Linked DNA regions of Lacrimispora indolis DSM 755. The protein of the gene in region 1 interacts with the protein of each later gene in a pairwise test. Links are inferred from orthologs where the notes say so. Each region holds a gene or a part of one and is shown on either strand. Other genes may lie near its edges. The genes, in order: recJ and K401_RS0106915.

Region 1 (16,156 bases):
AGAAAAGTCAATTCCAAGGGCCTTAAGCTTTCCTAAGTCCATGGTCAAATTCCTGGGATTATCCGGATCCCCTGCTTTCTCCGGGATCACAAGCTCTCCTCTGTTTTCGCTTTTGTCTAGCATCTGAAAGACCTTGCGTCCTATTTCATAGGTGGAAAGGGAGCTTTCACTGCCAAAATTATAGATTCCGCCGGGCAGGTCCATGGCCGGCTCCATGTTTTTTACTACCTCCTGTACCCAGGTAATGCCGCGGTAGTCGTAAACCGAAAGCCTTATTGGATGGTTTTGCACCATGGACCGCAGCAAGTTGGTCAAAAGATTGGAGCTGCTTTTAAGGCCCCTGACCGGAAAATCATACATCCAGGAAAGGCGGAGGCAGATTGCCTCAGGCAGAATCTCCAGGATCTCATCCTCTGCCTGTTTTTTCTGGGCCCCATAAACATTGATGAGAGGGACCTCATCACTTTCCTTATTCGGCCCCTTTTTCCTGCTTCCCCCGTAAATCTGGTCCGAACTCATAAAAAGCAGCCTGCTGCCATTGTCACGGCTCCCCATGGCCATGTTCACCGCTCCCTTCCGGTTTACCGCCTCAGAAAGCGCCGGCTGCTCCTCGCATACCCTGGTGTTGGATATAGCAGCGCAATGGATCACAACATCAGGATTTTTTTCTTTTATGTATTCCCTCACAGCCTTTTGGTCCGTAATGTCTAAGCTTCCGTGGCCGACCCGGATCACATCATAATTCCTTTCATAATATGCGGCCAGCCTCCCGCCTAGAAAACCTTCCACTCCTGTAACCATTACTTTTTTCTTCATCCGTTTCCCTCCCTTTTTAAACAGTATATCACATCCTTTCCCCAACTCCAATAATCTGTATAACCTCTTACAGGCAGTAAATCCCCATGCATAGTACAAGATTCCATATATATAGAAAGAATCCGGCTTTAAGAAAATATCCATGATCAGCTCGATCAGGCTCTCTGCAATTACGCCGCCCAATGCATTGCCAATGGCTTCAACAAATGCAACCTGTTCCGCCAAAAGCTTTGCCCAAGGGGAACAGCCACTTTTAACGGATATCTGCCGTCTAGTTGGTAAATAAGATTATACTGCTCTGAATTGTCCATATACCGTACCCCCGCAGTTGGTTAACAGCAGAATTTTGTGCTGTTTTGACAAAAGAAAAATATTACAAAATACTTTTTGGTCAACAAAAACTTTTAGCTTAACGAAAATGTAACGCCCTATTTTTTAAGAAAATATTGCCATAATAATTAAGCTGATTCCGTCCACAATAATAGATGTAATAAACAATCAAGGAGGGTTAACCATGTTAGTAGACGGAAAAAATGAATGTATCCAATGCTCCATCGATAACTGCGCTTACCATGCAAAAAGCGTAGATTATTGCACCCTGGAGAGAATCAAAGTAGGAACACATGAGAAGAATCCTACCAAGAAAGAGTGCACTGACTGCGAATCCTTTAAGAACGAGGCATAAGCCGCCAAACTCTAATTTCCTCCTAAAAAATACTGCGCAGCATAAAAGCCGCGCAGTATTTTTTATTATATTTAACATTGAAACACAGCCATTATTTCACAAGCTGTTCTTCCAGGTTATTGTATTTCGCACTTAAGACAATAATATCAATCCGTCTGTTTTGGGCTCTCCCTTCCGCTGTTGAATTGTCGGCCACAGGTTTAAATTCGCCATAACCCACAGCAATAAGCTTATCCGGTGAAAAATTGCATTTATTAATAAAAAGCTTTACAACACTGACAGCTCTTGCCGTGGATAATTCCCAGTTGGAGGGATAGGTACTGCGTCTGATGGGAACGTTGTCGGTATGGCCCTCAATACGTATGTAATTATCAATGGTATTTAAAAGTCCTGCCACCTCAACCAAAGTATCCTCACTTTGTTTTTTAATTTCCGCACTTCCTGAGTCAAAGAATATGGCATTATTCAGTCTGATGACAAGTCCCCGCATATCGATCATGGTTGATACCGATTGATCCATGCCATTGCCGTGGAGTTTTGTATCAAGTTCTGTCTTTAGGTTTTCCAGCTTTTTAAGTTCATACTCTCCCATAAAGCTCTCCAGCTCACTTTGGGTCTCAATATTTAACGGACCGCCTGACTGGGCGCCATCGCCGCTGGAGGCATCTTGCGCGGCTGATTTGGAAACATAATCTTTATTCATCATGGTTCCGGCAAATTGCTGGGAAATCTCCTGTGCTTTTGCAGCATCTATCTTACTGACAGCAAAAAGTACGATAAAAACTGCCAGCAGCAGGGTCATCAAATCTGAATATGGCAGCAGCCATGCCTCCCCGGCTTCTTCTTCCTGATGTACATGCTCTCTCTTTTTTGCCATATGTATCACCCTATTCCTTTTTATCCTGTTCCGTTATTTTTTTCTGCTTAGATTTCGGAAGAGCGGCAAGTAACTTTTCCCTTAGAATAAAGGGAGAATCGCCGTGCTGCATGGATAATACACCTTTTATGATAATTTCTTTCGCCATTATTTCCTGCTGGCTTTTCACTTTCAGCTTTTTGGCGAATGGATTCCATAGAACGTAGCCGGTAAAGATACCAAGAATCGTTGCGATAAACGCCGCAGCAATTGCCTCAGCCATCCGTTCCGTATCATTGATGGAGGACATGGCAGCGATCAAACCAAATACCGCGCCCAAAACACCCAGGGTAGGAGCGTATGTACCGGCTGATGAGAAAATACTTGCATTGATCTCATGCCGCTTTTCCATTGCAGCAATTTCAGTTTCTAAAATATCCTCGATCAGGTCTTCACCGGAACCATCCACAAGCAGACGGATGCCTTTTTTTAAAAAGGGGTCCTGAAGTTCTTCTGCTCTGGCTTCCAGGGATAAAAGCCCTTCTGAACGGGCTTGCTTTGACAATTCATACATTAATTCAATCATTTCGGCTTCAGAGGTTCCTTTTTGTTTTGTAAAAAGGATTTTAAACAGCGATCCGATGGATTTAATATTTTCTCCGGGAAATGAGTTTAAAATTGTAGCAATAGTCCCGACAATAATAACAAAAAATGCTGCCGGGTTTATGAGAACAGTAAACTCAATGTGTTTAAAAATCATAGCGCCGACAACGGCAGCAACACCAACTATAACGCCTAGGATGGTCGTTAATTCCATAGTTTCTCCTTTGTATATCTAAGTTATTAGTGATCCATGAGGCTGAACTCAGCAACTCCCATACACCCAGCCCGTTATAGTATAATATATTTGTTACCGCTCCAGTATTAAATAATTGTTAAAAATATGAAAAAGCTGCCAGGAAAGAATTTATATGGGATATGGCACATGATAACTCATTTCATGCACAGTATCTGATATAAATTCTCTCACGACAGCTTCTTTTTTATCTTTTCCTATTCATACAGGGGATATTTTTCACAGATCTTTGTAACTTCACTTCTAATGTAATCGGCTTTGCTTTCAAAATCCGTGGCAGCCAGCCAGATACACTCTGCGATCTTTTCCATGTCCTCTTCCTTTAACCCTCTGGATGTAACAGCCGGAGTTCCCACGCGGACACCGGAAGTCACAAACGGGCTTCTGGGATCATTTGGCACCGCATTTTTGTTTAAGGTGATATATACTTCATCACAGCGGTTCTGCAGTTCCTTTCCGGTTACCTCCAGCCCTCTTAAATCAATCAGCATCAGATGATTATCCGTACCGCCTGTCAGGATGTTGAATCCCTGTCTGATCAGGGCGGCAGCCAGAGCCTTTGCATTTTTCACCACCTGCTCCTGATAGGTCTTAAACTCAGGCTTTAATGCCTCGCCAAAGCAAACGGCCTTGCCGGCGATCACATGCTCCAAAGGACCTCCCTGTGTACCTGGGAAAATGGCCTTATTAAAGTTAAATTTGTCCGCTGCTTCCTGATTTGCCAGAATCATTCCGCCTCTGGGTCCGCGAAGAGTCTTGTGAGTGGTGGTTGTCACTACATCTGCATAAGGGATGGGGCTTGGATGGATTCCTGCCGCAACCAGGCCTGCAATGTGAGCCATATCCACCATAAGATAAGCCCCTGCCTTGTCGGCAGCCTCCCGGAATCTCTTGAAATCAATGGTCCTGCCATATGCACTGGCTCCTGCCACGATCAGTTTCGGCTTATGCAAAAGCGCAAGCCTTTCCATCTCATCATAATCAAGAATACCCTCATCATTGACGCCGTAAGGAACTATGTTAAAATACAAACCGGAAAAGTTAACGGGACTTCCATGGGTCAGATGACCGCCATGGTTTAAATTCATGCCCATAACCGTATCTCCTGGCTTAAGCATGGCAAGAAAGACCGCCATATTGGCCTGAGCCCCGGAATGAGGCTGAACGTTGGCATAATCACAGCCAAATATCTGCTTCGCACGCTCGATGGCAATGGTCTCAACGATGTCCACATCCTCGCAGCCGCCGTAATAACGCTTTCCCGGATATCCTTCCGCATACTTGTTGGTGAGCACAGTTCCCATTGCCATCATGACCGGCTCTGAAACTATGTTTTCCGATGCAATCAATTCCAGATTCCTTCTCTGCCGTGCGCATTCCTTTTCAATGGCTTCACCCACTTCTTTGTCATAGCCGGTGATAAACTTCATTACCTGATTTACCATGTGCATACCCTCACTTTTCCTTTTGAATATTACCAACTTCCATTTTGGTAGATTATAAGCCATTCTTCCTAACAATGTCAAGGCTTTCTCTTCTTCCTCTTTGGTCTTCAGCATTTGTCTATAACCGGTAAACTGGGGCCGATTCCATTTATCCTGCCCCTTTCCCTGTCATACACACCTTGAAATCTTATAATTTTTTATCACAATCTGCAGCGACTTATTTCCATTGTATTCATTTACGGAAGGATAATATATCACATCCAGGATCCGGCTGTTTCCCAGCTCTTCCATAAAGGAATCTCCGTCGCCAAACAGCAGGGCATCCACTGGCGTGCCCTGGTCCGTTGCAAGAGAAAACTTCACTGCATTCCTGTTTTTTCCCAAAACACGTACGCTTCGGATATGAAGTCCCTTCTGTGCGAACAAAGGCTTTTCATTGCCCTGGCCGAATGGCTCCAAAAGCTCCAGTTCCTGGATCAATGGCTCATTTATGTATTCCAGGGGCATAGGAACATCGATCCACACCTTTCGTATGAAATCCTCGGACGTAAGCCTTGCCTGTTCGTTTAAGCGTCTCCGGAATTCATCCACATGTTCCTTAAGAAGGGATAAGCCTGCTGCCATGGGATGGCCTCCGAACTTTAACAGCAGCTCCTTCACATTTACCAGAGCTTCAAACATGTGGTAGGTTTCAATGGAGCGGCCGGAGCCTTTGACGCTTTCCTCCCCATCTGTTAATACAAAGGCAGGCTTTTGAAAATGTTCCCGCAGCCGCCCGGCAATGATCCCTGCCAGCGATTCATGGCAGTCCGGCAAGTATACCACCAAAACCTTATCTTCGCTGTAAAGGGATTCCACCTGCTCCACCGCCTGGCTGGTCCCCTGCTTTGTCATGTCCTTTCGCCTGTCATTCAGTTCCTTTAATTCCAGTGCCATCTGATCTGCTTCCTCTTCATTTTGACAAAGAAGCAGGGATAAGGCCAGTTTTGCAGTCTGAAGGCGGCCTCCGGCATTTAAGCAGGGACCGATCACAAATCCGATCTGGTAGGCGGTTATATCATCCTTATCCAGATCATTCCTTTCAATGAGCTTTAACAGTCCCAGGCTCTTTGTCTGCCCCATCCGTTTCAGCCCTTCCTTTACAATGATCCGGTTCTCATCCTGAAGCTTCATCACATCACCTACGGTTGCAATGGCTGCAAATTCCACCATCTCAAGCCATTTCTCCATTGGCACGTGAAATTCCTCATAAAGAGCCTGAACCAGCTTATAAGCCACCATTCCTCCGCAGATATCAGGATATGGATAGGAGCAGTCCTCCTGCTTTGGGTTCACCACCGCATCTGCCGGAGGCAGGACTTCCCTGCCATCCTCCTTCATGATATCATGGTGGTCCGTAATGAGAACCGTAAGGCCCAGCTCCTTTGCAAGCCTGATCTGCGCCACTGCGGCGATCCCGTTGTCACAGGTGAGGATGGTATCTATGCCATCCTCTGCCGCAGCCCGGATAATGGATTCATTGATCCCATATCCATCCTTTAACCGGTCCGGGATCTCATAGTCCACCACAGCCCCTACCTGGCACAGGGCCTTGTATAAAAGGTAGGTGGAGCAGACGCCGTCAATGTCATAATCCCCTACGATCCTGACCGGCTTTTGCTGCCTTGTCTTTTCTCTTAGGATTGCCACGGTTTTATCCATATCCTTTAAAAGATGAGGACTGTATAAATCCTTTATTCCTCCGTTTAAATACTTTTCCACCGCCTCCCGGCCAATCACATCCCGGTTTCTTATCACTCTCGCAGTTACCGGCGAAATGTGGTGGCATTTTGCCATTTCATCAAAATCAGCCCTTTTTGTCTGTAGCATCCATTTCTCTTCTGCCATGTTTCGTTATCTCCCTGCAAACGGCTCTTCCGGACAGTTCATTCTTATCATTTTCTTCTGTGCCGGCCGATCCGCCTCTTTCCTTTCGTTTTTTCGCCGCATCCAGCCGGCTCATCAAGCTGGTAATAGAATAGAGAATAGGGGCAAAATCCCCGCGGTACGCATGCTCGCATGTGGATTTCACCTCAAAATTCTCGCTTCCGATCTCCCTGAATAAATATTTCTCATCATCAATGATGTATTTAAGCCGCTTAATCAACTGGTTGACGGAATCGGTCAGAATTCCGATCTCATCTTCGGAACGGTAGGAAAGGTACACCTCCAAGTCTCCATTGGCAACTCTCCTGGTACCTTCCACAAGGGCCTTGACAGGCTTGTCAATGGCAATAATTATATAGATCACCAAAAGGGAAATAACCCCGCCGATCAGGCAGATGGTTATGATCTTTATTTTTGCAAGCTGGTCATAGAGCCTGTCACCTTGAATGCTGGCCGCCTCAGCCCCCTCCCGGTTAAATTCCGCCACCTTTAAAAGTCCGTTGCTGGCATCGTCAAATAACTGTCCGGACTCTCCCATGATCATATCAAAGGCTTCCTGGGTGTGATTTTCACGGCTTTTCACAAGCAGATTATCACTGTACTCCAAATACTTCTTCCATTCTCCTTCCGCCTCTTCCATCAGCTTCCGGTCCGATTCATTGGCAATATAATTCTCATAATCTTGAAACCCCTGGGCAATCTCTTCCCGGATCTGGTCCATTTCCCCTTCCAGGCGGTCCATATCCTTGTTATCCACGGTGATGACATGGTTATATTCTTTAATACGGTAGTCTGATGTCCTGGTGTTAAGCTCCTCGGCAATGATGATGGCAGGGACCCAGGACTGTGAGATTTCCGTGCTGGCCTCATTGATCCTTCTTGCCGTTATCACGGATTCCGTTCCCATGAAAATCAATCCCATAATGCTGATCCCTCCTAAAAACAGGAGCTTTGTTTTAATATTAATATTTCTGATAGATTTCAGCTTCATAGCGCTTTAATTCTCTCCTCCTCAACCGGTAATCCGGTAATTCTCTCTCCACAACCTGCCAAAATGCAGGGGAATGATTCATATGAACACGGTGAGCAAGCTCATGGACCACCACATAATCTGCCAGCTCTTCCGGAAGAAGCACAAGCCTCCAGTTAAAGTTTAAATTTCCTTTGGCACTGCAGCTTCCCCACCGGGTCGCCTGATCCCGGATGGCGATCCTTCCATAGTCCACCTTCATAATTGCAGACCATCTGGCTGTCCTTTCCCCCAGATACTCTCTGGCTTCCTGCCTGTACCAAAGCTTCACAGCCTCTTTAACGGCTGTTTCCTGGTCCTCCCCTGAATATGGTCCCATGGGCCCGGAGACCACCAGGCTTTCCTTTGTATCCTGTATATAAAACGTCTTTCTTTTATAATCAGGCCGCACATGAAGAATCCTGCTGCTTCCGTGAAAAAGCACGAAGGCACCTTCCGCCCAATGAAAGGCCTCCCTTCGCTCCGACGCTTTCCGAACCTTTGCCACCTGCGCAAAAACCCATTCCCTGTTCTTCTGTACCAGCTCATGACCTGCCTTAAAGGGCAGGCGCCCTGGAAGCCTTACGAAAACCTCTCCTGTTTTCGTGACCTGCAGGGCCAGGGTACGCCTGTCCGATTTTATGATCCCGTAAGAGCACGTGGTTCCATCGTCAAAGGAGAGCATGCCCGTTTCCTTTCTGCTTTCATGATTGCCCGCTTCCATCGATCTGATTCCCAACCTTTTCTCTTCATCTTCTCTCTGTCATATACTTAAACCCGTAACCCCAATTATAGCGAATAAATACAAAAGAAACAATACATATCTTAACGGCCGGAAACATAAAATAAGAGAACCCGGCAGGTTCCCTTATGACTGTCTCTCTTACTAACCCTCTTCTTCCTCATGGGGAACCGTGGGATATCTCTTTCAATCTTTCATAATCCATGATCCGGTACCCCTTATCTTTTTTAAGGATCCCGTCATCACAAAGCTTCTTTATGACAAACAGTATATGGCGGTAGCTGATGTTCATATACTCGGAAACATCCGTGTGGGGTATGGTGTATTTCCCATTTTGCTGATACTCGAGAATAAAGGAAGCCAGCCTTTTTTCCAGGGAATAATTTAAGTATTCACTCATCCGGCAGCTCCTGATCATCAGCTTATTGGAAATATAGGAGGCAAAATAAAATGATATTTCCGCCTCTTTTTTGCAGACTTTCTTTAACTGATCCAGCTCAAATTCCAGGCAGACCACATCGTCCATCACCTTATTTTCCTTGATATAATCCTCGCTGCAGAATAAGGAAAGCTCTCCCAGCCAGTCGCCCTTCCCTGCAAAATCGAGAATCGACCGGCGTCCGTTCTCATGGTCAATATAGATTTTCACCATTCCGGAAAGGATCAGGTAGCAGCGAGTGATCTTGTCATCCACATGAAAAATATTCTTTCCCGCCGGATAATGCCGTTCCTCTCCGGCCGCGGCCAGACTGTCCGGTATTTCATACATATTGTATTTTTTCATTTTTTTTATTCTCCATATGATAATTCTCATAGTCGGCTGCCTGCTTTTTATGGTATCATATTCCCGAGGTGAAAACAATGAGCAGAAAAAAACGAAACGATTTAATCGGAACCATCCTATCCTTTGTATTCTTTGGCTTTGGAATATCCCTGCAGCTGAAGGCAGCCATCGGGCAAAGCGTCTTAAACGCACTGGCAGTGACATTATCCTATACCATCCAGATGAAGGTGGGCACCATACTCAATGGGATCAATTCCTTGTTCTTCATTTCCTATTTACTTTTAAGGCGTTCACGTTTAAACTATAAAGACACTATACAGATTATTGCCACCATTGCAAACGGCTATATCATCAACCTGTTTTTATATCACTTGCTTTCCATTTTTACCGTGGAAAGCTATATTTACCGGGTCATCCTTTATTTGACCGGACTTGTAATCGCTTCCATCAGCCTGGGAGCCATCCTGGCAATCGGAATCGTGAAATTCCCGCTGGAAAGCCTGTGTCTTGTGATCAGCGAATCATATAAAAAGAATTTTGCCGCTGTCCGCATGAGCTTTGATGTGATATTTTTGATCGTCACCCTATGCCTGACCCTGTTATCACGCGCCCCGCTGCAAATAAGGGAAGGAACTGTTATCAGCGTTTTTCTCTTATCCACCCTGCTTGGGATCTGCTATGAATTTTTCAAGAAACATTTAACTGTGGAGGACTAAACATATGTATCAGATTTTTTTACTGGATATTGACAATACCCTGCTGGATTTTGATGCCGCTGAAGAACAGAGCTTTAAAAAGGTGATCAAATCCTATGATTTGGAATATAAAGACGAAATGCTTCCCCAATATAAAAAGATGAACAGGCATTTATGGGATTTGCTGGAACAGGAAAAGATAGGCAGAGAAGAACTTCTCAATACCCGTTTTTCCCAATTCTTCCGCTTTTACGACTTAGAAATCAGCGGAGAGGAAGCAGAAGGGCGCTACCGAAGGCATCTTGGAAACAGCTCTGATTTAATTCCAGGCGCCACGGAAACCCTGACACGGTTAAAGCAGATGGGGAAACAACTGTATTCCGCATCAAACGGAGTTTACTCCACTCAGATACAAAGGCTTGAGCAGGCAGGCCTTCTCCATCTTTTCGACGGAATGTTCATATCGGAAAAAGCTGGGTATGAAAAGCCATCCCTTCATTTTTTCGAATATTGTTTTGAGAATATCCCACAGCTGGAGAAAGACAAGACCATTATGGTTGGAGACAGCATATCCTCTGATATTCAGGGTGCTGTAAACGCCGGCATTGATTCCTGTCTCTTCTGCCGTTCCGGCCGGCCCCTGCAGTCCGAAGCAACCCATACCATTCAAGATCTTTCAGAATTGATAAGCATTTAACTTACCTTTATTCAAAAAGCCCGGCAGCAAAAACTGCCGGACTTTCTGTCATTTTCTCAAATCCCCTTCATGAACTTTGTGGGGGATTTCAAAGTGTATTTTTTAAATACCGCACAAAAATGCTTGTAATCTGTAAACCCTGTTGCATCGGATACCTCACCGATCCGGTATTGCCCGGTATTTAACAGGTTAATGGCCTGGGAAATCCGGTATTTATTTAAAAAGTCCAGAAATGTCTGTCCGGTCACCTCTTTGAATTTCCGGCTTAAATAGCTGGCACTGACTCCAAGCTTATCTGATATGGATTCCACGCTCAGCTTGTCCCAATATCCTGATTTGATCTCTTCAATGGCCCTGGAAACATACTTGTTTTCTGAAGGGTCCAGCTGCATATAGTATTCCAGGTTCATGATCCCTGCCTCTGATTCCGCCTGCTCCATCACATATTCCACCTGACGGCTGTTTGCTATTTCCTCTCCCAGCCTTTTCATAAGGGCCGCAAGCTTCTCCTCATCCACGGGCTTTAGCAAATATTCGCTGACCCTGGCTGCAATGGCCCTTCTTGCATAGTCAAACTCCGCATAGCTGGTAAGAAGAACGCTTTTAAATTTCACGCTCTTGGAAGCCTCCTTTATCATCTCGATCCCGTCCATATAAGGCATGCAGATATCTGCAATGACCACATCCGGTTTCTGCTCCAGTATCTTTAAAAGCCCCTCCTGGCCATTGGCCGCCTCAGCCACCACAACACAGTCCATCCCCATCCAATCTGTGGTGTAAATCAGCCCTTTGCGGATAATATCCTCATCTTCCGCTATCATCACCCGTAACATTATGATTCCTCCCTTTGTGCGGGAAGGGTCACCACCAGCGTTGTGCCCAGCCCTTCCGCACTGCGTATCTCCACTCCGTATGGTCTTCCGTAAAGGATCCTGCACCGTCTGTGTATATTATAAAGCCCGGAATGCCTTCTGTTGTTTTCCTCCTGCTCCAAAAGAGCCTGGATCTCACTTAAAACCCCCGGAGTCATCCCGATCCCGTCATCCCGGCAGATCATGATCAGCCGGTCTTCATGAATATAGGCCTTAAGCTCCACCTTTAAATTTTCCTGGTTGCCGAACCCGTATTTTGCGGAATTTTCGATCATGGGCTGCAGCACCAGCCTGGGGATCCGGCAGGTCAGCGCCTCCGCTTCCACGTCAACCACATAGGAAAACCTCCGGTTAAACCGGTATTTTAAAATCATGAGATAATTCTCCAGGTGTTCTAAATCTTCTTCCAGAGTCACCTCCGTCCTGCTGCCGTCTAAGCTGTAGCGCAGAAGATTTGATAGGCTGAACACCATTTTCCCGGCTGTCTCCGGCTGGATCAGGCACATATACCGGATATTTTCCAGGGTATTAAACAGAAAATGAGGGTTAAACTGGGATTCCAGCTGCTTGTTCTGGGCCGCAGCCACCAGCTCCGTCATCCTCCGGTTATTTTCCATCTGCAGCTTTAAGCTGGCAATGGTTTCCCGGTAAGCATCGGCTATGATCTTGAATTCATTTTCACTTTCTATTTCAAGAGAGGTGTCTAAATTTCCCTCTCTTGCCATCTCCATGACATGAAGAAGGCGGTAAAAATCCCTGGTTTCCCGTTCTGTCACCTTTTTCGTGCTGATCAGCACCCATATGGTCATCAGCACAAGAGCCGTTATAATGAGGGCACTGCTAAGTCCCAGGGAGAACACGATATTCTGGATATCTGTCACCGAATAGACTAAAAACATGCTGTTATAAGACGGGTGGACGGATACGAGAAACATCTTCTTTTCATAGGTCAGATACTTTTCCGCCGTTTTAAGGACCTTTAAAACCTGGTTGCTGCTGCTCACCAGATTATAATTGCTGCTTAAATAAACCCAGCCAAACCGGTCCGCAATGATGGTCTGGCTGTCCGACCGGTCCAGCACCGGCTTAAACTGGCTGCTGTTAATGGTAAAAACCAGATATCCCGTCTTTTTATCCCCCTGCATCATTGCCATACCCATGGCAATATCCCGGTCAGAGCCCTTCCAGGCCTCCATCAAACGCACCCTGGTTTCCCCTGGTTCCTCATCCATTGCCCCGAACATTCCCCAGTGCACGCCTTCCCTGCCTGATAAATATTCCGGGACATCCGTTCTGGTGGATAAAAGCACTCTCTTTTCTCCGTCAAAAACATACAGCTCCGCCTTATATCCCAGCTGGTCAAACAGCCGGTAAAACTCCTCAAATACCAGCCTTTGCCCGGCGGCCCCTGAGCTGACATTAAAAAGCAAGTCAGAATCCGACAGAGCCTTAAGCTTCTCTTCGTATCCGGCAAGGACTTTCTCAAGTTCCTCCGCCACCAAAGCATTGTGTGACTCATTCCCGCTTTTTTTCCCGTAGAGAAGGACCGCAAGAAAAACCAGCGTACAGATCAGGGTAAAGCCCACCGCCGGAATGATGGCATATCCCAGGATCAGGCGGCGCAGCTCCTCTTTGAAATATCGTCCCTTTTTCATGCTCCCTCCCTATTCTAATCCAGGGTTCCTAAAAAGATTTCCGAAAAACGGTTCAGCCATTCCTTTTTGCTCTCCTTTACCACAGCTTCCTCGTCATAAATGATATGGATCGCCTGCTTATCCAGAAGATACTCCGGTTCATTCACATCCGTTCTTACAGAACGCCTTCCAAGGCTTTCAGAGATGACCGTCTGGGCATCCTTTCCCGTCACAAAATCCACAAACTGCTTTGCCTCGGTCAAGTGGCCGGACCCCTTGATGATGCATACCACATCAGGCTTTGATATAACACCTTCCTTCATATACACCACCTTGACCGGATATCCGGAGCCAATGTAATGGGCAGCCCCCTCTTCAAAAGAAAGACCCACCGTATACCGTCCCTCGGCCACCCCCTGATATACCTCTGAAGAGCTTTGAAGAAGCTTTCCGCCAAGGTTTCTGCAAAAGGCCTCCACATAATCCCAGCCTGCCTCCGGATCTCCGTCTCCCATAGCATAAAGCATGTTGATCAGATGCTCAAAGGCAGAGGATGAGGTGGAAGGGCCGCACATGGCGATCTTTCCGAAAAGCTCCGGCTTAAGAAGGTCCTCATATCCCTCAATGGAAATATCCCCGGCCAGATTGGTATTGACCATGAGAATGCTGGGAACATCCGTAAACCGTGTTAAGTTCCCTTCCTTGTTTCTGTAGTCTTCCTGGATCATGGGTTCATTTTTGCTGATATAAGGCTCAAACAACTCACTTTTTGCCATGGTAGTAGACAGGGAGCCTCCCCAGAAAATATCGCACTTAGGTTCCTTCCTGTCCTCCACCATCTTTAACAGTTCTCCTGTCCCTCCCGTGCATACCTCCACCTTAATCCCGGTCTGTTCTTCAAATTCCGATACAATGGGATTAATGAATTCCAGGGGATGAGGGCAGTATACTACCATTTCCCCATCCCCCTGAAACTCTGTGGGCACTGTCCCGGAGCCGCGGTCGCAGCCTGCCAGAAAACCAATGCACAGAAGGGCTGCGGCACATTTGATCCAGCTTTTCATAATCCCGGCTTCCTGCCCTTCAAACTTATTATTATCATTCTAACACAGTACTACAGGATGTAAACACCCTTTGGATCAAAATCCAGACAAGCCTTTTCTCCCACCTCATAAATCCTTCTGTTGACCGGATTATAGTCCGTGATCTGGATCTCCATATCACCTACCATCACCTGATAATACTGATAGGAACCCATAAAGGTAGACAAGGTGACCAGACCCTCTAAAAGCCCCTGCTCCGCCAGAATCGCCCCCTCCGGCCGGATCACCAAGGTTGCCTCATCCCCTGGATGGGCCTTGGCAAAGTTGTTTACCTGGAACTCCCTGCCCGCCACGGATATCATGGCCTTTTCGCCTTCTTCCGACAGGACCTTTGCCTTCAGGAAATTAGCTTCTCCAATAAAATCAGCCACAAATCTGGAGGCCGGATGATAATAGATCTCCCTGGGGCTTCCGATCTGCTCCACCTTGCCCTTGCTCATGATGATGATTTTATCGGATATACTCATGGCCTCAGACTGGTCGTGGGTCACATAAATGGCCGTAATGCCGACCTTTTGCTGGATCTTGCGGATCTCAGTCCTCATGGTCACCCTCAGCTTGGCATCTAAGTTGCTCAAAGGCTCGTCAAAGAGCAGGACTCCCGGCTCAATGACCAGGGCTCTGGCTAAGGCCACCCTCTGCTGCTGGCCGCCGGAGAGCTGATTCGTCATACGGGATTCCATCCCTTCCATTTCCACCAGCTTTAATATGTTCATGACCCGTTCCCTGATCTCTTCCTTTGGAACCTTCCGGATCTTCAGCCCATAGGCCACGTTGTCAAATACATTGTAATGAGGCAGAAGAGCATAGCTTTGGAACACCATGGCAGTATCTCTTTTATTGGGGGTCAAGTGGTTGATCGCCTCTTCTCCCAGATATATTTCTCCTTCATCAGGGCTTTCAAAACCTGCGATCATGCGGAGAGTGGTTGTTTTTCCGCAGCCGGATGGCCCCAAAAGGGTGACAAAGCTTCCCGGCTCAATGTCCAGGGTAGTATCCTTTACCGCATAAAACTCCTTGCCTGTCTTTGGATCCATATATATCTTTGATATGCGCTCCAGCCGAACGCCTTTTTTCTGTTTATCCATTTTATCTTCCTCCTGTTTCCTTTCTTCCGCCCACGTTCTATGGGCAGAGTCCGCCCCGCTCTATCGGGCGTAAAGGTATACCCGCAAGGTCTTCAGCTTATTCCTGGACTTCCTTCACAGCTCTGCTGACGCCAAAGAGCTTCATCAGAGCGTTCATGATGAGAACCGCGCCATAGGTAATGAGGATCAATACGGTGGCATAAGCACAGGCTACGCCGTAATTCCCCTTTTCCGCCTGCTCATTGATCTGGCAGGTGATCAGCAAGAATTCAGGCGTTACCAGCAGAATGATCGCAGAAATTGCGGTGATGCTGCGCACAAACGCCGTTACCAGACCGCTGAAAAAAGAATCCTTTATAAGAGGAAGGGTCACGGACATGAATACCTTGGCAGAATTGGCCCCCATGTCATAAGCGGATTCCTCTATGGATTTGTCGATCTGCCGCAGGGCGGATATCCCGCTTCTGGTTCCCGTAGGAAGGCTTCGGACGATGAATACGATGATCAGAATAAGCCCTGTCCCGTAAAGACCGCTCATGATTCCAGATCGGAACAGCCCGTTTGCATATCCCCGGATATAACCGATACCAAGAACTGTTCCGGGAACAGCCATGGCCAGCATGGAAACAAACTCAATAAATCCCTTCGCCTTAAACCGCTTCTTGACAACAAGATAGGAAATGACCATGGAAAGAAACGCAGTAAGGGGGGCGGCGATCAGGGACAGCACAAAGGAGTCCTTAAACGCCTTTAGTCCGCTTGTCTTAAACATGTATTGAAACCACTTAGGGCTTAAGCTGTAATCCCTTCCCCACAGAGTAAACATGGCGCCAAAAGGAACCATGATGTACATCAGCAGCACAAAGGCCGCAACCAGGCCGCAGAATATGGTCAGTGGAACGGTCACGCTCTTATCCTCTATGAGCATCCTCATGCGGGAAGCCTTTC
Region 2 (16,088 bases), 1.4 Mb from region 1 along the record:
AAGCTGCAGCGCATTTCCAAATACAAACTGTCCGGAAAGTGCTGTGATCAGTTCCTTAATCTTTAATCCAAGCGCTGTGAAGGTCACGCCCAACATAATGACCATTGGCCCCCAGAGCATAAAGCCCTGGCGGTTTGTTTTCTTTAAGTATACGGCGCAAGCTATCAATGCCAGTGCGGACAAGAGCTGATTGGCGGAACCAAACAGCGGCCAGATACTGGCATATCCTGCCTGGGACAGAGCATAGCAGAGCAGCAGAGTCAGGATGGTAGAAACATATTTATTCGTCAGAAATTTATTCAACGAACCTTTTTTCTCTGGTTCCATGGAATCATCAGTAAAAAATTCCTGAAATGCGATACGCCCCACACGGGCCACAGAGTCCAGACTGGTCAGTGCAAACGCGGATATGGACAGAGTTATGAGCGTATAACACACAGATTCCGGCAAACCCAGGCTGGTTAAAAACACAGCGATGGCCCTGGCAAAAAGCTGGGGTGGCGTGCCTGCCGGCAGCCCTTCCTTTGTTGCTATAAATCCGGCTGCAATCAGCGCAGTAATTGCCAACAGGCTTTCCAGCAGCATGGCACCGAAGGAAACAGGTAAAATATTTTTCTCATTTTTGATCTGCTTTGATGCAGTTCCCGAAGCTACCAGAGAATGGAACCCTGATACGGCTCCGCAGGCAATGGTAACAAACAGGGTCGGAAACAAATAGGATACGCTTCCATTGGTACCAACCAGTTTGAATCCGGTAAAGGATGGCAGATTCATAGAAGGATTGTATACCAAAATCCCAAAAACAGCTCCGACAATCATGGCAATGAGCAAATAACTGTTCAGATAATCACGAGGCTGTAAAAGTGCCCATACCGGTGTAACACAAGCAACCAGCACATATAAGAATACAAAAATCAGCCAGGAACTCTGGGGGATATATACCGGAAAAGCAAGGCCAAGCCCAACGGCCAGCACAAGAAAAACTATGGCAGTCAATGTGTTTACTATTTTTCCGAATTTTGTGTATTTCAGGAAATATCCAAGAGCCACGGCAAATACGATAAACAGCAGGGAAGTCGTGGCAACGGCACCATTTGCCGGAATCGCCGCACCATCGGCAGAAAAACCGTTAAAGGTTCCCGCAACAATATCTGCAAAGGCAGCTACCACCAGGATGGAAAACAGCCAGGTAAATAATAGGAATAACTGTTTTCCCAATTTTCCTATATAAAGTTCAATAATGTATCCAATGGAACGCCCTTTGTTCTTTACAGACGCATACATAGAAGAAAAATCCTGTACTGCTCCAAAGAAAACACCGCCCAGCAGTATCCAGAGCATAACCGGCAGCCAGCCAAACATGGCAGCCTGAATCGGTCCGTTTATGGGGCCTGCACCTGCAATTGATGCAAACTGATGTCCAAAAACAACATTGGTATCAGCAGGAACATAATCCACTCCATCCTCCATTTCAAAAGCAGGAGTCTTCGCTTTCGGATCGATCCCCCATGTCCTGGCAAGATATCTGCCATAGATTAAATAGGCGCCGCCTAATACCACAACGGCCAGCAGCATCATTGTTAAACCATTCATACTCTCTCTCCTTTTCCATTTTAATAAGAACTTTCATTCCTAATAACAATCGATAAACCGAAAAAAACGTCCCTGCATCAAAAGATGCAGAGACGAATCAATCAATCCGCGTTACCACTCTGTTTGCCACGCAAACGCAGCCACTTCAATCCACTGCCTGTCGGGCAGCAGCTCTTTGTTAACGGAAAGATCCCCGTCCAAACCTAATCGCATTTCCTGTCGGGAAAGCTTTCAGCCCGGAACTCCTGGGCGAGATCATGCTCTTTCCTTTGCGCCCTTTCCACCAGCCGGGCCGCTCTCTGTAAAGGAATGTGGGGCGGAGTCATGATATGTCCCAATCATCATTTTTTCGATATAACTCTTGTTGAAGAGCAGTGTATCACTTTACTTTTGGAAAATCAAGAAATTTTAACGTTTTCTTTATACCTAATATCCATAGCTTCCATAACCCCAGGTTATATACAGGACCTTCCGGTTTTAAACGACAATAATACCGCCGTTTTTCTCTATATTTACCACCGGATGCCTCTTAAAATAATCCAGGGACAGCTGTGGGACCTCTTTGTTAATACGCTTTAATATCCGGCATTCCTTGTATACCTCATATCCGCCAGTACCGCTGGCCCGGTAATCGCTCATGCAGAGACTTAAGGAACGGCCTGCAAGAGGCTCTCCCCTATACAGGATCCTTTTCACCCGGTTTCCCACAGATTCTTTTAAGTCCACTTCAAAGGTAATGCCGGAAAAATAGTCATAATTATAATGTTCCACCTTTGGCTTTAAGAATACATCTGAAATCTTTAACTCCCCATCTCTTAGAGTAAAGTATTCGGCGCACCGCTCCAAGGCCTTCTTAAGGGATCCCTCATTTACTTCCAGGACCACAAGGGTATTGGAAAACGGATACACCCGCACCAGATCCCGCATGGTCACATGGTCCGGCAGGCTGATGGACGAATTTCCCAGGCCAACACAGGAGATATCAGCTCCCGAATATTCCAGCTGGACCTGGTTAAAAAAATCTGCAATGGCTGACCCTTTAAGAGCCATCTCAAGCTTACCCTTTTCCGGAACCGGCTCTTTTAAGCGGCCGATGTCCACATCCAGCCATTCCTGCACCGCCTCTTCCAAAGGCAGCAGGGATTCGTATGGCTCTTTTCCATGAACTCCCCCGGCAGGGCAGATGGAGGAATCCACAGAAACTTTTCCATCCTCCACCCTGATATCCACACAGGCGTACTGCAGGGCATTAGGGGCAAGCTGCAGGGTATGAGTTCCATAAAGCTCTCTTCCTGGAACAGACATGTGCTGGTGGGCAGTCAAAAGGAGGTCATAATCCAGCTCCCTTAAAATGCGGCAGCCCACATTTTCCCCCGTAGTACTTAAAACCGTTCCGTTGTCAAGATCACACTCATAGCCGCCGTGATAAATGCATACGGTAACATCCGCCTGACTCTTTAATCGTAACAGTTCCTCCGAAGCCGCTTCAAACGCATCGGTGATCCGGATCTTTTCCAAGTGCTCCGGCTGTTCCCATACGTTTACATAATCCGTTACAACTCCTGTCACTCCCAAGCGGAGCCCGTTCTCCAGGGTAAAGATATGGCTCTTTACTATCCTGGCCTTACCTTCTAAATCCCTGGCATTGGCACAAAGGCAGACTCCCTGAAGGGCCTGAAAGTACTCCGCAAGGCGCTCATAGCCGAAATTAAAATCATGGTTGCCCGGAACAACGGCATCATAGCCTGCCGCGTTGTATACCCTTGCAATTGGGTCTGCTTCCGGAACAACCTCCATCTGAGAAGAAATGTAGGTTGCCAGGGGAGCCCCCTGGAGCGTATCCCCTCCGTCAAAAACAAGGGTATTTCCGTCCTTCTTAAAGTTGGAGATGCAGTTTAAAAGACCCATAGGCCGCTCTTCTCTGTCCCCGTAAGAAGTGGGAAATAAATATCCGTGAACATCTGAAGTGTAATAAATTCTTGCCTGTTTCTCCAACTGATCACCCCCTGGCCAGCTTCACGCGGATTTTGGTAGATATGTACTCCACGATGAGAACCAGGATCACCAGACCCACCAGAATCGCTCCCGCCTCATTCCACCGGTAGGAATTCATGGCAAAAATCAGGGGCGCGCCGATGCCTCCGGCTCCCACCAGCCCCAGAACCGTTGCATCCCTTAAATTAATGTCAAACCGGTAGATTACCGTTGATGCGAAATTTGGAATCAGCTGAGGCAGAATTCCATACCGTATCTTCTGAAATGTGTTGCAGCCGCAGGCATCCAGGGATTCCAAAATCCTGGTGTCTAAGTCTTCTATGGCTTCAATATACATCTTTGATACCATGCCGATGGAACAGACGGACATGGTTAAAAGTCCGGTGAATGCGCCGGGTCCGCTGACACGTATGAACATAAGGCCATATACAAAGGCCGGAATAGTCCTCACAGCCATGATCACCAGACGGCTGAGATAGGCAATGGGGGCCGGCATCAAATTGGAAGCAGATAAAAAGGACAAGGGAATGGCAAGAAATGCCCCCACAAGGGTCCCTAAAAATGCAATACAAATCGTTTCCAAAAGAAGGTAGGGAACTCCCTGTACGGTTAGGTTAAACAGCAGCTTCCTGTCGGGATGAAATATCCCGTTTAAAATATTTCCGGCGATTTTAAGTCCCCCAAGACCACCGCCTGAAAAGTCTACGGCAGATCCGGACCATAAAATGAGAGCCAGTACGATGATGGACACGGTGATCCGGTAAACCGTGTTTCTTGGGCGCTCTTCATATGCTTTTTCAATCTGTTTATTCATCTGTCAGCCCTCCTACACCAGCTTCCGGCGGCAGTAACGGCTCACCGACTCGATCAAAAATACGGCAACAAACAGCATGATAAGAATCATGCCCACACTGGGGTATTCCCTCCAGCCTAATTTCTCATTGAGGATCAGCCCCAGGCCGCCTGCACCTACATAACCTAAAATGGCCGCATAGCGGACATTTCCCTCAAAACAGAACAATCCATTGGAAATATAGGAAGGAAGCACCTGAGGAATGATGGCGCTTACAAAGGCCCGGACCTTGGTTGCTCCAATGGCTTCCATGGCTTCAAAGGCTCCCATATCGGCAGTCTCGATCTCTTCATATAAAATCTTCCCCATATAGGCAAAGGTAAAAACCCCAATGGCCGTGGTTCCTGCCAAAGTGCCCAGGCCGAACACATAGGTGGCAATAAGAGCAGTCACCAGGGTAGGAAGGGTTCTTACAACGCTTAAGAACAGCCTCATCACGCTGACCGCTGCAGGGCTTTTTATAATGTTGGTGGAAGCAGCCATTGCAAAGGGAATGACCAGCACCGCCCCTGTCACTGTCCCAAGAAGAGACATTTTAATGGTGTCAAACAGGGGCTTCCACACCTGGGAGCTGTAGGAAAAAGCGGGAGGAACCATCATTCCCAGAATAACAAAGAACTGATTACCCCTTTCTGCTAAGACCCTCATATCAAAACCGGTGATTTTTACGGACAGCACGGTTAAGAACACCAGGATCAATGCCGCCAGAGGAAGCCTGGAAAACGGCCGAAAGACGGTCTTTCCGTTGGACAATACCATTTTCCTGGGCGGAAATATCTTGTCATAGAAACTCATCCTGCCGCCTCCTCTTCTTTTCCTTCATATATTTCATTTAAAATATCCTGGGTAACTTCCGAAGCAGGGCCGTCGTACACGATCTGTCCCGCCCTTATGCCCACGACCCGGCTGGCATATTGGAGCGCTAAGTCCACATGGTGGATGTTTAGCAGGATGGTAATGTTCATTTCTTTGTTGATCCTTAAGAAATCACCCATGACTTGTTTTGCAGTGACCGGGTCAAGGGAAGCCACCGGCTCATCCGCCAGGATGATCTGGGGATTCTGGGCCAGGGTTCTTGCAAGAGCAACCCTCTGCTGCTGGCCTCCGGACAACTGATCCGCACGGACAAAGGCCTTGTCAAGGATCCCCACCTTGTCAAGAGCCTCCAAAGCTCCCAGCTTATCCTCTTTTGGGTAAATGCCCAATAAAGCCTTTAGAAACGGCAGATCCGGCACCTTTGACATGAGAACATTGTTAATGACCAGGGTCCTGGTCACCAGGTTAAAGGACTGAAAGATCATGCCGATCCTGCGGCGGAAACGCCTTAACTCCTTTCCCTTTAACTGCATCACATCGGTCCCATTCACGGTTAAGGTTCCTCCTGTAATGTCATGCATGCGGTTGATGGTCCGGAGAAGTGTGGATTTTCCTGCACCGGAAAGGCCGATGATCGCCACAAATTCCCCCTGTTCAATTTTCAGGTTAATATCTTTTAAGGCATGAAAGCCATTGGGATACTTTTTGTCCACCTGATTAAATTCAATCATATTTTCCTCATTTCCCAGGATAGAGAGAGGAGGCGCCGCAAATGTTTTCCGTTTACGACGCCTCCGCAGCCTGTGTGTATTATTTATTTTGCATTTAATTCCTTGATCATCTTCTGTGCCGCACGTTCATTATCGTAATCAGAACTCTGTGCCGGCTTATATCCCTTATGGCTGTAGATGGCAATGACTTCCTTGCCCTCATCCGTATTGCCGATGTTGATAAATGCGTTCTGAACTGCCTTTTTAAAATCATCATCCATGATTTTGGAAGTCTTGCTCACGCTGACCGTATCATTGAAAATGGGAGGAGTCACACCGATGACACCTGTTTCTTCCCAGATGGAGCCGGCTCTGCCATATTCGGATTTCCATTTCTCCTCATAGTCCCTGCGGGCATCTGCATAGGTACAGAGAACATCCACCTGACCGGAAGCAAGTCTTGCAAATGCGCTTCCATAGGAATCAGACTGTACTGCATGGGAAAGGTTTAACATGTTTTTCTGGAAATTATCCTGAAGCCATAAGGATGGGTAAATGTATCCTGCCGGTGAGGAGGATGACATAACGCTCCAGTTTGCTCCGTCTAAATCCTCAAAGGTCAATGCTTCGCCCTTGTTTACCTTGTCTGTCAATGCTTTCCCCTTTTCAGAAGGACCTGCAATGATAAGAGCCCGGTAGGAAGTTGCCTGGTCCGTAGTGCCTTCCGTGGCCTTTCCGTCATTCCAGTCCTTTGCAGAATCGGAGTTTTTGCTCAGTGCATCTCTGGTGGCCGTAAGAATTACTTCTGCCCCATCATCATAAAGGACATAAGTACCTCCGGGAATCAGGCCGATATCCGCAGTGCCTGCAGAAAGGGCTTCTCCAACCGCTTCGTAGCTGGTTCCTACCGTGATCACTACTTCACCGATATCATAACCTTCTTTTCCCAGCTCTGACTTCAGCATGTCTTTTAAAGGCTCTGTGGCGGTTACGATCTCTTCCGGTTCTCTGGAAGGAACAAAATATACGTTCAGTTTGTCAATCTTCTTGTTCTCAGCTTTTGCCTCCGCCTTTGTGGTCTCTCCTGCCGCAGGCGATGCTGCCTCTGTCCCTGCTGCGGTTGTGGCTCCTGTTTGGCTGCCGCCAGAACATCCTCCGATCATTGCTGCACAAAGTGCTGCTGCCATTAATACAGAAACTGTTTTTTTCATACTGCTCTCCTTTTCCGTGATTCATCGGTTCTTGGGATCATGGGTCATCACGCACTGTCCCCGACTTCAAGCTTTGTTGGGAGATAAATTGTCATATTGTCTTTACGGCCTTCCTGGATCTGTTCCAGCAGAAGCTTGATCGCTGTCTGCCATACGATATCAGGAAACATCCGGACCTTAGTATAGGACGGCCATTTGGATTCCAGGGTCTCAATATCCTTATAGATGACCACTGCCACATCCTTTGGGACACGCAGGCCCGCATCCTGGAACGCTTCCAATGCGCCTTCCGCCACTTCTTCGCTTCCTAAGAGCACCGCTTCCGGCAGACGGCCTGATTCCACAGCCCGTTTTGCCTGCTCATAGCCGCTTTCCCTGCTGATATCGCCTATGTAAAAATTCTCTTCTTTGTAAAGGCCTCTCTGCATAAAAGCTGCCTGGATTCCTTCCAGCCTCCTGTAACCGATCTTTACCTGGCCTTCCTCATAAAGGCCTCCTATGTAGCCGACGCTGCAGTATTTTTTCCGTTCCATGAGATAATCCAGCATTTCATGGATCCCCTTATTAAAATCCATAACAATGCTGTCGTACTCATAATCCTTTGGATCCGAATTAATGAATACAATAGAATAGCTCTGCATCCGCAAAAACTCCATCTCTTCCTCAGAAAAAACGCCGAAGGCCATGATACCGTCGTACTGTCCCGGCTTATTTTTATCCAGCCGTTCAAAACGCACATCATTTTTCCCTGACATGGATTTTACGATCACGTCCAGGGAGGAAAGCCTGATGTTGGTTCTGTCCTTCCGGATAATATGCCAGTCAGCCACTCCTATGACAATTCCTCTTTCTTTCTGCGTATGACGCCTCCTGGGTGGGACATATTTTAATTCGTGGGCAATTCTAAATATCCTTTTTTTCACTTCCGGGCTCACCACAATGGTATCGTCCTGGTTCAAGACCCTTGACACCGTTGCAATGGATACATCCGCAAGCTGCGAAATTTCTTTTATTGTAGCCATAATCTATATCCTCACCTTTCAATTTTCATTATAATTGCAGTTTCTGCCACCGTCAATAAGCAAAGTAAAATTTTACTAAATTTTTACCATACTGTTACTATAAGTTTAAAAAAAGGATGTCCCAAACGTATATTTCAAAACAGCAAACATACTTGAGACATCCTCTCCCTACACCCATATGGCCTTACCCACAGGATCCATAACCTTATCCGGAATGCCGCTTGACCGGCAGCAGCAGACCCGGTTTCCTCTCCATGGCCTCTCATTATAAGGCCGGTATAAGGCTTTTTAAGGGACAGGCTTCTCCCCGTTTCCTCCCAGGTTCAGCTTTGCAAAGGCATCTGCAAAGGCTGAATTAATGGGTTGACTCCCTTCCTTTTTCTGTTCGTTCAAATACTTTGACACATCCCTTTTGGATACTCCGGCACCTTCCCTGGCACGCCTTTCTTTAAAGGAAGAGAGCTTTTCCTTATAGCCGCATTTGCAGATAAAGATCTGTCCATCCCCTTTTCCCTTAAGCTCCAGCTTCTTATGGCAGACCGGACATCTGGCATTGCTGGTCCTGGAGACCACCTCCCTGTGACCGCATTCCCGGTCCTGGCAAACAAGCATCTCACTGTTTTTCCCCTTTACTGCCAGCATCCGCTTTCCGCAGACCGGGCATTTGTGACTGGTTAAGTTGTCATGGTTAAAGCTGCCTTCCCCTGACCTGATCTGATGGATCAATTCCCCGGAGTACTGCCTGATGTCCTTCATGAATGCGGCCCGCTTTAATTTTCCTCCTGCAATTTCAGATAATTTCATCTCCCATTGGGCGGTAAGCTCCGGTTTTTTTAAATCTTCTGGCACAAGGTTAAGGAGCTGCCTGGCCTTGGAGGTCAGATAAATATCCTTCCCCCGCTTTTCTAAAAGAAAGCCGGAAAACAGCTTTTCAATGATATCCGCTCTTGTAGCCACGGTCCCAAGTCCCCCTGTTTCTCCCAAGGCCTTCGCCATGTCCTTGTCCTTTGTTTCCATATAAGAAACCGGATTTTCCATGGCAGTGAGAAGGGACGCTTCCTGAAACGGGGCCGGAGGCTTTGTTTTTCCTTCCGTCATGGTCACAGTCAGCCCTGTGATACGGTCCCCTTTTTTCATGGCAGGAAGATTCTGCTCCTTTAATTCCTGCTCTTCCTCTTCCTCATCCTGATTATCATAAACTTCCTTCCAGCCCTGGGCTTTCACGGTCTTTCCCCTGGCCGCAAGTGTCTCTCCACCTAAATCCAGGGTAATTTCCGTCTGTTCATATTCAAAGGGCGGATACAGTACAGCTAAAAATCTGCGGACCACCAGATCATAGATCTTCCGCTCATCAATAGTCATATGGTCCAGCTGGACAAACTGCTCTGTTGGAATGATGGCATGATGGTCCGTCACCTTCTTATCGTTTACAAAGGAAGGAGCTGCCTTGATTTTCTGGTTTGCCAGCCTTCCGGCCAGCTTCCGGTACGGCCCAACGCCGCAGGCTTCCAGCCTTTCCTTTATTGATGGAACAATATCCGAGCTTAAATACCTGGAATCCGTTCTGGGGTAAGTCAGGACCTTGTGGTTTTCATAGAGCCTCTGCATGATGTTCAAAGTCTCTTTTGCAGAATAGTTAAACCGGCGGTTGGCTTCCCTTTGAAGCTCTGTCAGATCATAAAGCTGAGGCGGATCCGTTTTCTTTGGAGCGCTTTTCACCTCAGTGATCACTCCTTCGCCTATTGCCTTCATATGATCAAAAAGGGCTTCCACCCGGTCCTTGTCAAAGGAACGGAAGCTTTTTGATTTCTCATCCCGCCAGGTAAAGGAAAGGGCCGGACTGGCACATTTGGCCGTTATCCCATAATAGGGCTTTGGAACAAAATTTTTGATTTCTTCCTCCCGCCTTGCGATGATGGCAAGGGTGGGAGTCTGTACCCGGCCGCAGCTTAAGCTGGCATTGTACTTACAGGTCAGCGCCCTGGTGGCGTTGATGCCCACCAGCCAGTCCGCCTCGGCGCGGCACATGGCAGCATCGTATAAGTTGTCGTACTCATGACCGTTTTTTAATTTTGCAAATCCTTCTTTAATGGCTTTGTCTGTGACGGAAGAGATCCACAGCCTTTTTATTGGCTTTTTATTCCCTGCCTTCTCCAGGATCAGCCTGGCCACAAGCTCCCCCTCCCGTCCGGCATCGGTAGCAATGATGATTTCTCCCACATCTGCCCGGTGGATCTGGGCTTTTACCACCCGGTACTGCTTTCCGGTCTGTTTGATGACTTCCAGCCGGAACTGGTCCGGCATCATGGGAAGATCCTCCATTTTCCATTCCTTATATTTGGGATCGTAATCTTCCGGGTCAGCCAATGTGACCAGATGGCCCAGCCCCCAGGTAACCACATAAGTCTCCCCTTCTATTACTCCGTCATGATTTTTTGTACAATGAAGCACCCGGGCAATATCCCTGGCAACCGACGGCTTTTCTGCTATAATTAAAGATTTCATTTCATTCCTCCAAACTCAACTCTCACCCAATTATAGCGTATTGTCCTGGTTATTACAACTTTTACCTTGTATCCGGACCTTTTTATTTTCCAGTTAGATTCACATCAAAAAAGCCGGCCCTGTCATGCGGTAACAGGAGCGGCTTTTTTGCAGGAGTCATGATCCTTCACGGGTCAAATGAAGGATACAATCAGAGGGTTAGTCTGATGTTAGAATATTCACACGGAGTTAGTTTAAACTAACTATAGTTATAATACCACAAACCCGCTTAAAATACAAGGTTTTTTTTGAGAGTATTTCTCATTTTCAAGCTCCAGACCTTTCCTTATAATCCGGATAGGAATGAAACAGGCCTTTGACCACATCATAGGACATCTTCCTTCTGCGGAACTCATCAACGATCCCCTTATTGTTCATGGTTCTGGGCCTGCTGCCGAACCATTCATCACTGACCCGGACATCGCAGAATTGCCAGATATAAATACCGCAGATCTCACGGTGATCCAATACTGCCCGGATCTGGTTCTCCAATGCTTTGGCCTGGTATTCCTCAGACCACTTGCACATGGTCTGGGACCGATATCCGTAAATTGCACCTGCTCCGATCTCAGTCACAAGAAACGGCTTGTCTCTGCCTTGGCTCTCAGCCTGGACCCAATGGTAAATATCCTCCACATAATCTCCTACAGGCGTATCATGGTACCACTCCGGGTATAAGTTGTAGGATACGATTTCAGGAAGTCCCAGACAGATATCTGTTTTAAATTTACAGCTGGCAGAGGATCTTGGCCGTGTATCATCCAGGCTTTTGATCAAATCATACTGCTTTTTATAACAGTCATAGCCATATTCCGTGTCACTGGCGCATTCATTTAAGATTCCCCATATGATAACGGACGGATGGTTTATATGGGCGGTGATCATTTCTTCAATACAGCGTTCCGCCTGTTCCTCAAAGTTGGGATTTTTCATCTGCTCCAAAGTCAGCCCTCTGGCATGATTTTCTTCCCATACGAGAATTCCCTGTTCATCACATAAATCCAGAAAAAGCTCATCATTGGGATAATGGGAGGTACGGATGGAATTGGCGCCCAAATCCCTGGCGATCAGCAGATCCTGCTGCATTGCGGAAAAAGGAAGGGCACAGGCGAACATGGGATGATCTTCATGGCGGCAGAAGCCCTTGATGAGAAGCTTCCTGCCATTAAGAAGGATATCCTTTCCTTCTGTTTTGATCTCCCGGTACCCGATCCGGTCGATCAAATCGTCAATTTCCCTCCCATTTTCCGTAAGGATCCCGCGGATCTCATAAAGCCTGGGATTTTCCATCTCCCAGGTTTCCACCTCCCCGGGGAAAATATCAGCCTCAACCAGTCTTTCCTCTTCCGGACCAATGACGGCCTCATCAATCACAACACGCCTTCCATTGAGCTGGATTATGAGTCCATACCCTTTTTCTTCCGCTGATAAATTTTTTATTTTTACCAATACTTTTGTATTCCAGCCCTCTTCCAGCCGGACAGGAACTGCATGAATAAACTCAATAAAAGCATCTTCCAGAGTTTCCAATACAACTCCTCTGCTGATCCCTCCATAGCTCATATAATCATTGGGCACGTGCAGAGCACTGTTTTCATGGAAGGAATTATCCGCATACACCTCCAATAAATGATCCCCTTTGGAGACATTTTTTACGATAAAAGAAAAGGGAGTATAAGCATTATAATGCTCACCGATTACCCTTCCATCCAGGCATACCCTTGCGGTATGGCTCACACCTTTAAATACCAGCCTGATGTTGCCTTCTGCCTCCATGGTTCTTGAAAAGAGCCCTGTTCCCCGGTAATTTGATAAATCCGGAACCGTCTCCCAGCAGCAGGGAACAGCTACGCTGTATTTTTCATCTTTATGTTCCCCTGCACACGGGGATAAATTCCACAAGCTGCCGCTTAGCTCCCTGGTTTCCCTGATTTTATTGGTTTGAAATGTTCTGATCATTTATTTCCCTCTGTCTTATCTCAGACTTAAATCTTCCTGCTATTCTATGGTTTCAACAAGTCTTTTCATATAATTAATATCACTTTTCAGCTTTTCTTCTGAACTGTCTGCAGAAGAAAAGTCCTCAAATGTGATAAATCCGTCATAGCCAACCTCTTTCAGAGCCCGGAAACACCTTTCAAAGTCTGCATGCCCCTCTGCAAACGGAGCCCAGGTGGGAAGATATTTTTCTTTTCCATCCACAGGTTCCTTCACCCATTTGGCATTTTTTACGTGGATCTGATCCAGATACGGTCCTAAAATTTCAAAAGCCATCTTGTATTCTTCAAAGCCTTCATAGATCACATTTCCTGTATCATAGATCACGCCGATATAATTGGGATCAAACTGTGAGGCCAGACGGTACGCCGCGCTTGCAGACGGGGTAATGGTTCTCATATGCATTTCAAAAGCAGCCTTAACGCCGTGCTTTTTTGCCAGCTCCTCAACCTGCTTAAATCCTGCTGTTGCCTCTTCAAATAATTCGCCGTAAGTCCGTTTCCCGTCATAGGAAGGGGCATTGACCCTGATCCGTCCGCAGCCCATGGCCTTTGCCGCTGCCATACACCGTTCAATCCTGTCTCCGCTGTCCGAACATTTTAAATAGGTGGCCAGGGCATGAATGCAGATTCCGTACCGGTCGGTGAGAGCCTTTATTTCCTCCGCCTTTTTATCAATGGTTTCAATATCAATGGTGCAAAGATTGTTTCTCCAGTAAGAGGGCTCTTCCTTTAAGATTTCAGGATCATCAGGAATATCTGTTACCCTCCAGTCCACTCCGTCATACCCCAATTCTTTCATCTTTGATAATGCCTGTTCCGGCGTCATATCCGGCACACTTACTGTAAATAGTGAATATTTCATTGTCTCTCCTTTCTCATTACCCTTTGATACCGGAGCTTGCGACCCCTTCCACAAAATATCTCTGCAGGAATACGAAGAGGATCAGCACCGGTATCAGCGCTACTGTGGCTGCTGCCATGATCTGTGCATAGTTAGAGGAATACTGGGTATTAAACATCCGCAGCATCAGCTGTATGGTTTTATTTTTCTGGGACGACAGATAAATAAGGGGGCCCATAAAATCATTCCATTCAAAGGTAAAAGAGGTTATGCAAAGGGTTGCCACTGCAGGCCTTGATAAGGGAAGCATCAGCTTTGCCCATATGCCGTACTCACTTAACCCGTCAATTCTGGCTGCCTCTAACAGTTCCCCCGGAATGCCGATAAAAAACTGTCTCATGAGGAATACCCCCATAGCAGTAAACGCATGCATCAGGATTATCCCAAGATGGCTGTCCGTCAGCCCTAACCATGTCATAAGCTTATACTGGGGAACCATATAAACCTGCCAGGGAATGGATATGGTCATTACATACAGCATAAACAGCGTATCCCTTCCCTTAAATTCCAGCTTCGCAAAGGCGTAGGCTGCAAAGCTGGAGGTAATAATCTGAAGGACCGTAGTAAACAGCGTTAACTTGGCTGTATTTAAGAAACCGGTCAAAAGCGGGACCTTTTTCCATATCTCCAGATAGTTTCCCCATTGGGGTTTAGGGGGCAGCCATACAATGGGAAACGAAAACACATCTTTCTCCAGCTTTAAGGATGCGGATATCATCCATGCAAAGGGGATCAGCATAACAACCGCCATCAGAATAAGAGCGGCATAAATAAACACGTTCTTGCCTCCGGAGGCAATTACTTTCATTTGATTCCTGCTCATAAAACTGCCTCCTTACAGATAGCTTGTGAATTTCTTTTCACCCTTAAACTGGATGAGAGTTACCATCATGATAATTCCCAACAATACCATGGCCACCGCACTGGCATAGCCGAATTTTGAGCTGATGAATGCACTGTTATAAATGTGGTAGGCCAGTACCTTGGTCGCCTCCCCAGGGCCTCCCTGGGTTGTGATATACATGGTATCATAGGATTTAAAGGTGGATACCATAAGCATCATCAGAATGAAAAAGGTGGTGGGAGTCACACTTGGCCAGGTAATATGTAAAAACTGTTTCCATTGATTGGCTCCGTCTAAAGACGCCGCTTCATACAATTCTCCTGAAACTCCCTGGAGAGCCGCTAAATAAACCACCATATAATAACCCATGCTTTTCCAGACTGTAAGGCCGATGATGGTGGGCAGGGCCCACTTCGTGGAAGCTGCCCACCTGGGAGGGTTTAACATCCCTAAAGCCATGAGAATGCTGTTAACAGGACCCCGGTCCGGATTAAACAGGGCCATCCATACAACGGCTACTGCCACAAGAGACGCCACATAGGGAAAGAAAAGAACGGAACGGAAAAATACGCGTCCTTTTAACTCCTTGTTCATCAATATCGCCAGAGACAATGCAAATACCATGGTAACAGGCACAGTTACCAGAGTATAACACAGTGTGTTTTTCAGTGCAATCCAGAAGCTTGAATCTTTTGTAAACATTGTTATAAAATTTTTTAATCCCACAAATCGGATAGGATTGCCCGAATCCCACTCACAAAAGCTTAAAAGCAGTGAGAATACAATAGGTATTAATGTGAAAATAAAAAAACCGATCAAATTGGGAAGAATAAAAGAGTATGCCACCAAAGTCTTCTTTCTGGCCAGCGGCTTTTTGTTTTTTTTCGGATCATGTTCCTTTCTCACAGATTCCTCCTTTCCCAGGCCGGCACTTTCCGGCTGTTTACTGTTTTTCTGCTTCTGAAACTCTGTCATAAAGCTGTTTAAGCCCCTCATCCACAGTAACGCTCTTGGTCATGATTGCGCTGTGCTGTTCCTGTAAAATATTATCAATTTCCTTTGTCAGCCTGTCCATGCGCTGCTCTACCATATATTTATCAACATCAATGTATTCCGACAGTTTTTCAGGCGCATTGGGATATGTCTCATGCATGGAATCAAAGATCCCGCTGATCTTTTCAGAGTTGTAGCCCGGTACGATTCCTGTCTGGGCAAGAAGCTCCGCTCCTTCCTCTCCGCATACGCTGGTGATGAATTTCCATGCCTCTTGCGGATGTTTTGCATAGGCACCGATGGCAACAGGAGTCACTCCTCCAATGGCATTGGTATTGCCGATCCCATCTACATTGGGTATGCTGCAGCAGCCCCAGTTAAAATCCTTTACATTTTCAAGACACATGTTGATGAACCAGGAACCGATCTGAAGCATGGCTGTCTGCTGGTTGTAAAACACACCGGAATAATGGATATTGGAAGCCTTGAGCGCGCCGTAATCCTGAACAACTCCTTCATCCTGCATGGCTAATATTTCTTCATAATACGGTTTTAAGTTTTGATAACTTTCTTTATCCAGCTGATCAAATGCTTCGATTCGTCGTG

Evidence for each region.
Region 2: the proteins of recJ (region 1) and K401_RS0106915 interact in binary tests that used the Escherichia coli proteins (3 or more experiments, as listed by UniProt). The link is inferred for Lacrimispora indolis DSM 755 from one-to-one orthologs.

What each region holds. Positions count from the first base shown.
Region 1 is NZ_AZUI01000001.1:2,852,015-2,868,170, reverse strand. The notes cover bases 4,187-7,185. They hold recJ (single-stranded-DNA-specific exonuclease RecJ), read right to left. Parts: upstream 6,546-7,185; coding sequence 4,827-6,545; downstream 4,187-4,826. Other genes in these bases: K401_RS0113765 (MCP four helix bundle domain-containing protein), read right to left, coding at 6,505-7,185; glyA (serine hydroxymethyltransferase), read right to left, coding at 4,187-4,658. In the rest of the region: K401_RS0113795 (SDR family oxidoreductase), read right to left, coding at 1-1,041; K401_RS32435 (DUF1540 domain-containing protein), read left to right, coding at 1,331-1,501; K401_RS0113785 (OmpA/MotB family protein), read right to left, coding at 1,593-2,378; flagellar motor stator protein MotA, read right to left, coding at 2,389-3,174; more of glyA, read right to left, coding at 3,411-4,186; more of K401_RS0113765, read right to left, coding at 7,186-7,575; K401_RS0113760 (M48 family metallopeptidase), read right to left, coding at 7,547-8,332; K401_RS0113755 (Crp/Fnr family transcriptional regulator), read right to left, coding at 8,496-9,119; K401_RS0113750 (YczE/YyaS/YitT family protein), read left to right, coding at 9,197-9,835; K401_RS0113745 (YjjG family noncanonical pyrimidine nucleotidase), read left to right, coding at 9,840-10,511; K401_RS0113740 (response regulator transcription factor), read right to left, coding at 10,568-11,344; K401_RS0113735 (sensor histidine kinase), read right to left, coding at 11,344-13,038; K401_RS0113730 (extracellular solute-binding protein), read right to left, coding at 13,053-14,081; K401_RS0113725 (ABC transporter ATP-binding protein), read right to left, coding at 14,132-15,208; K401_RS0113720 (ABC transporter permease), read right to left, coding at 15,306-16,156. UniProt on the Escherichia coli protein: Single-stranded-DNA-specific exonuclease.
Region 2 is NZ_AZUI01000001.1:1,443,915-1,460,002, forward strand. What follows is about bases 8,098-11,028. They hold K401_RS0106915 (DNA topoisomerase III), read right to left. Parts: upstream 10,706-11,028; coding sequence 8,489-10,705; downstream 8,098-8,488. Other genes in these bases: K401_RS0106910 (LacI family DNA-binding transcriptional regulator), read right to left, coding at 8,098-8,200; K401_RS0106920 (glycoside hydrolase family 2 protein), read right to left, coding at 11,012-11,028. Also shown: K401_RS0106875 (carbon starvation CstA family protein), read right to left, coding at 1-1,593; K401_RS0106885 (bifunctional metallophosphatase/5'-nucleotidase), read right to left, coding at 2,071-3,588; phosphonate ABC transporter, permease protein PhnE, read right to left, coding at 3,593-4,402; phosphonate ABC transporter, permease protein PhnE, read right to left, coding at 4,415-5,236; phnC (phosphonate ABC transporter ATP-binding protein), read right to left, coding at 5,233-5,988; K401_RS0106905 (phosphate/phosphite/phosphonate ABC transporter substrate-binding protein), read right to left, coding at 6,072-7,178; more of K401_RS0106910, read right to left, coding at 7,226-8,097; more of K401_RS0106920, read right to left, coding at 11,029-12,703; K401_RS0106925 (sugar phosphate isomerase/epimerase family protein), read right to left, coding at 12,743-13,606; K401_RS0106930 (carbohydrate ABC transporter permease), read right to left, coding at 13,623-14,468; K401_RS0106935 (carbohydrate ABC transporter permease), read right to left, coding at 14,481-15,464; K401_RS0106940 (ABC transporter substrate-binding protein), read right to left, coding at 15,433-16,088.